2 regions of the Microbispora sp. NPDC046973 genome follow, and region 1 is predicted to be linked to the other one. Evidence: riboswitches for the same ligand, from Rfam matches in the RefSeq annotation. Region 1 holds a riboswitch; the other holds the start of a gene.

The links. Region 1 has a riboswitch for cobalamin ahead of ABZ860_RS33190 (cobyric acid synthase). Riboswitches for the same ligand answer to the same signal wherever they lie in the genome.
Region 2: another riboswitch for cobalamin. It lies ahead of ABZ860_RS12440 (ribonucleoside-diphosphate reductase subunit alpha); the one in region 1 lies ahead of ABZ860_RS33190 (cobyric acid synthase).

What each region holds. Positions count from the first base shown of each region.
Region 1 covers NZ_JBEYWQ010000025.1:27,204-29,379, forward strand. The annotation lists gene ABZ860_RS33185 (serine/threonine-protein kinase) at 1-629, shown strand, start outside; cobalamin riboswitch at 673-856, shown strand; gene ABZ860_RS33190 (cobyric acid synthase) at 949-2,176, shown strand, end outside.
Region 2 covers NZ_JBEYWQ010000005.1:27,596-29,771, reverse strand. The annotation lists gene ABZ860_RS12440 (ribonucleoside-diphosphate reductase subunit alpha) at 1-1,064, opposite strand, end outside; cobalamin riboswitch at 1,210-1,445, opposite strand; gene ABZ860_RS12435 (tripartite tricarboxylate transporter substrate-binding protein) at 1,491-2,176, opposite strand, start outside.

The sequences.
Region 1 (2,176 bases):
TCACCGCCGCACCGCATCCCGTGTATCCGGAGCCGGACACCGTCCCCTCACGGCGGGGCTCCGGTCGCCGCCGGGGGCTGCTCGCGGGGGCGGCGGTCACCCTCGCGGCCGCGACGACCGGGGCCGTGCTGCTGTCCGTGCTGCCGTCCGAAGGCGCCGACGGGGGTGACGCCCGGCGCACGGCGGCCGCCGTCACGCCGGTTTCCTCACCCACCACGACACTCACACGAACCCCCACGCCGGCGCCCACACCGACACCCACACCGACGGCCGCGGCGCGCGTGCCCCTGCGCTTCACCGCACGCTTCGCGGGCGTGTGGCGCGGCAGGGTGGACTACGAGCCCGGCGCGTACGACACGCTCGTGCTGACCGTGCCGAAGGGCGGCGGCACCGTCACCGAGCGGTTCGTCGACTACCACTGCGTGGGCAGGTCCAGGCTCCAGGTGGTGAGCGGGACGACGGTGCGGCTGAAGCGGGTGTCGATGCGGGGCAACTGCGTGCGCAACGGCACGATCTACCTCACCGTCCACGACAACGGGACGATGACCTTCGACTACAACGGGCACGGCGAGAACGCGGTGACGAAGAACGAGCCGTTCTACATGATCGCCACATTGAGGCGTACGTAGCGTTTCGGCTATATCAGACAGACCAGACTTGCGGGACATCCGATACAAAGGTGTATGTTGACCACCGCAAGCGACGGACGCGGAGGAAGCCGGTGTGAATCCGGCGCGGTCCCGCCACTGTCACCGGGGAGCGACCCTCACCCACGCCACTGCCCAGCACGGGCGGGAAGGCTGAGGCGAGCGCCGATCCGGGAGCCAGGATACTCCGGCCGTCGGACCTTCTACCGGGGGCGCGGACACCCCCAGGGGGGACATGCCATGGCCCGGACAGGCCTGCGCAGACGCGCCTCACTGCCGGTATCGCGCTCCACCTCCTGACGTGGCGCCCGGCGGCGGCCTGCTCGTGGCGGGCACGACCTCCGACGCGGGAAAGAGCGTGCTGGTGGCCGGCCTGTGCCGGTGGCTGGCCCGGCGCGGCGTACGGGTCGCGCCGTTCAAGGCGCAGAACATGGCGCTCAACTCGATGGTCACCGCCGACGGCGGCGAGATCGGACGCGCCCAGGCGATGCAGGCCGCGGCGGCCCGGGTCGAGCCCGAGGCCGCGATGAACCCGGTGCTGATCAAACCCGCCGGGGAGCGGCACTCCCACGTGGTCGTGCTCGGCCGCGCGCACGCCGACGTGGACGCCCTGTCCTACCGCGACCACAAGATGCGCCTGCTCGACGTCGCCCTCGACGCGCTGGACGGCCTGCGGCGCCGCTACGACGTGGTGATCTGCGAGGGCGCGGGCAGCCCCGCCGAGGTCAACCTGCGCGACCGCGACATCGCCAACATGGGCCTCGCCCGAGCGGCCGGCCTGCCCGCGCTCGTCGTCGGCGACATCGACAGGGGCGGCGTGCTCGCGCACTTCGCCGGCACCCTCGCCGTGCTGGACCGGCACGACCAGCGGCACATCGCCGGGTTCGTGGTCAACAAGTTCCGCGGCGACCTCGCGCTGCTGCGGCCGGGGCTCGACTGGCTGACGGAGGCGACCGGGCGGCCGTGCCTCGGCGTGCTGCCGTGGCGCTCGGGCCTTTGGCTCGACGTGGAGGACTCCCTCGACCTCGACAGCCGTCCCGGCCTGCTCACCCCGCCGGTCGGACGTGACGTGCTGCGCGTGGCACTGGTGCGGCTGCCGCGCATGTCCAACGTGACCGACGCCGACGCGCTGGCCGCCGAGCCGGGGGTGAGCGTGCGCCTGGTCACCACCCCCGCCGAACTCGCCGACGCCGACCTCGTCGTGCTGCCCGGCACCCGCGCCACCGTCGGCGACCTCGCCTGGCTGCGTGAGCGGGGCCTGGACGAGGCGCTGCGCCGCCGCGCCGCCGGCGGGCGCCCGGTGCTCGGGATCTGCGGCGGCTACCAGATGCTCGGCACGGTCATCGACGACGACGTGGAGAGCCGCGCGGGCCGGGTGCCGGGTCTCGGGCTGCTGCCGGCCGGCACGGCGTACGCGCCGGACAAGGTGCTCGCGCTCGCGGAGGGCGAGTGGCGCGGCCACGCGGTCGCGGGCTACCAGATCCACCACGGCCGGGTCACCGCCGAGGGCGGCGAGCCCTTCCTCGACG
Region 2 (2,176 bases), on a different contig from region 1:
TCGGGGGCCTCCTTGGGGTCGAACAGCGACCACGTGCCGTCCGCCTCGACCCGGCGCATGAACTCGTCGGGCACCCAGTTGGCCAGGTTGAGGTTGTGCGTGCGGCGCGACTCCTCGCCCGTGTTGTCGCGAAGCTCCAGGAACTCCTCGATGTCGGCGTGCCAGGTCTCCAGGTAGACGCAGGCCGCGCCCTTGCGCCTGCCGCCCTGGTTGACGGCCGCCACCGACGCGTCGAGCGTGCGCAGCCAGGGGACGATGCCGTTGGACAGGCCGTTGGTGCCCCGGATCAGCGAGCCGCGCGAGCGCACCCGCGTCCAGGCGATGCCGATGCCGCCGGAGTACTTCGACAGCCGCGCCACCTGGCCGTACCGCTCGTAGATGCTCTCCAGCTCGTCCCCGGGCGAGTCGAGCAGGAAGCACGACGACAGCTGCGGCCGGCGCGCACCCGAGTTGAACAGCGTCGGCGAGCTGGGCAGGTAGGCCAGCGTGGACATCAGGCCGTACAGCTCGGCCGCCTCGGCCACCGTGGCCGACAGGCCGCAGGCGACCCGCAGCAGGAAGTGCTGCGGACGCTCGAGCACGCGCCGGGTGACCGGATGGCGCAGCAGGTAGCGGTCGTAGACCGTGCGCAGCCCGAAGTACTCGAACCGGTCGTCGGCCGCCGGGTCGATCAGCGCGTCGAGCGCCTCGGCCTCGCCGGCCACGAACGCGGCGACGGCGTCGCCCAGCAGCCCGGCGGCGTGGGCGGCGGCGACCGACTCGGAGAACGCGCGCACCCCCTCGGCCGCCGCCTCCTCCGCGATCAGGCCGCTCAGCAGCCGCGCCGCCCGCCGCGAGTTCTCCGGGTCGGCGATGACCCCGGCCGCCGCCGCCTCGATGGCCTGCCAGACGCCCGCCGCGTCCGACGCGCCGTCCGCGCGAGCCGGGGCCCGCCGTACGGAGCCGGCGGCGGGGACGGAGCCGGGCGGCGCGTCGGGTCCGGGGTCTCCCGCTGCGGCCCGCGGCCTGCCGCGTTCCCCTGACGCGGGGTCCGCGGACGCGGAGACCGGGTCGGTGATGGTCATCGGATGCCCTCTCCTCGTCGTCTCGTGTCCCGGCCGGACCGGAGGACAGGCATGCCGCGGCGCACACGCACGAGAGGGCCGGATGACCGACCCCGTGCGGTGACGGTGCGGCGAGCCCTCCCTCGGGACCCGGCGCGGGGCGCGCTTGTGCGCACGCGTCACTGGCAGGTCTTCGGACTCGCGGGCGTCCGGACGGGCTCGCGCCCGCCGGTCCTACTGGCCGTCGCTTCCCGGGCGCGCTCGCGCCCAGTGCTTGGAGTCACAGCACGGTCGGTGCCGTGTGACGGCGGTCGTTCCCGCTCACCGCTGCGGGGCAGTCCCGGATTCGCACCGGGTTCCCTCTTGCCTCACCTGAGGTGAACCAGCAACGCGATGGATCCTACATCTTGTGGCCCTTCTCGCAACCGGCCCCACAAGTTGTGTTTTTCAGCGGAGTCCGAGATCATTGAGGAGCAGGGCCGTACGGCGCGCCTCGCCCGCGAGCCATTGGCGGAAGTCGTCGCCGTCGAGCCACATCGGCGTCCAGCCGTTGCGGTCGCACAGGCTCCGCCAGCCCGGAGTGTCGGCGACGGCCCGGCACAGGTCGAGAAGGGAGTCCCGCTCGGGCGTGCCGCGCGGGGCGATCAGCCCCGTCCAGTCGGCGTACACGACCCGCACGCCCGACTCCGACAGCGTCGGCGCGTCCACCCCGGGCAGCCGCTCGGCGGAGGAGACGGCGAGCGGCCGCAGACGTCCGGCGCGGATGTGGGGGGCGACCTCGCGCCTGCTGCCGAATCCGAGCGCGAGCCGTCCGTCGAGGACCGCGGCGACGGCCTGCGCCCTGCTGTCGAACGCGACGTAGTCGAGCAGGCGGGGATCGGCTCCCAGGCCCTGCGCGGTCATGCCGAGCAGCAGGTGCTCCGGACCGCGGTCGGCGCCGCCCGCCACTCTGGGCCCTCCGGGGTCGCGCAGCAGCGCGGCGGCGAACTGCTCGAACGTGCGGTAGCCCGAGTCGGGCGAGGCGACGAGCACCTCCCACTCCCCCGCCAGCCGCGCGAGCGGGACGGCCCTGGCGACCAGGAGCGGGTCGCGGCCCAGCGCGCAGGCGGCGAGCAGCGCGGGATCGGCGATCA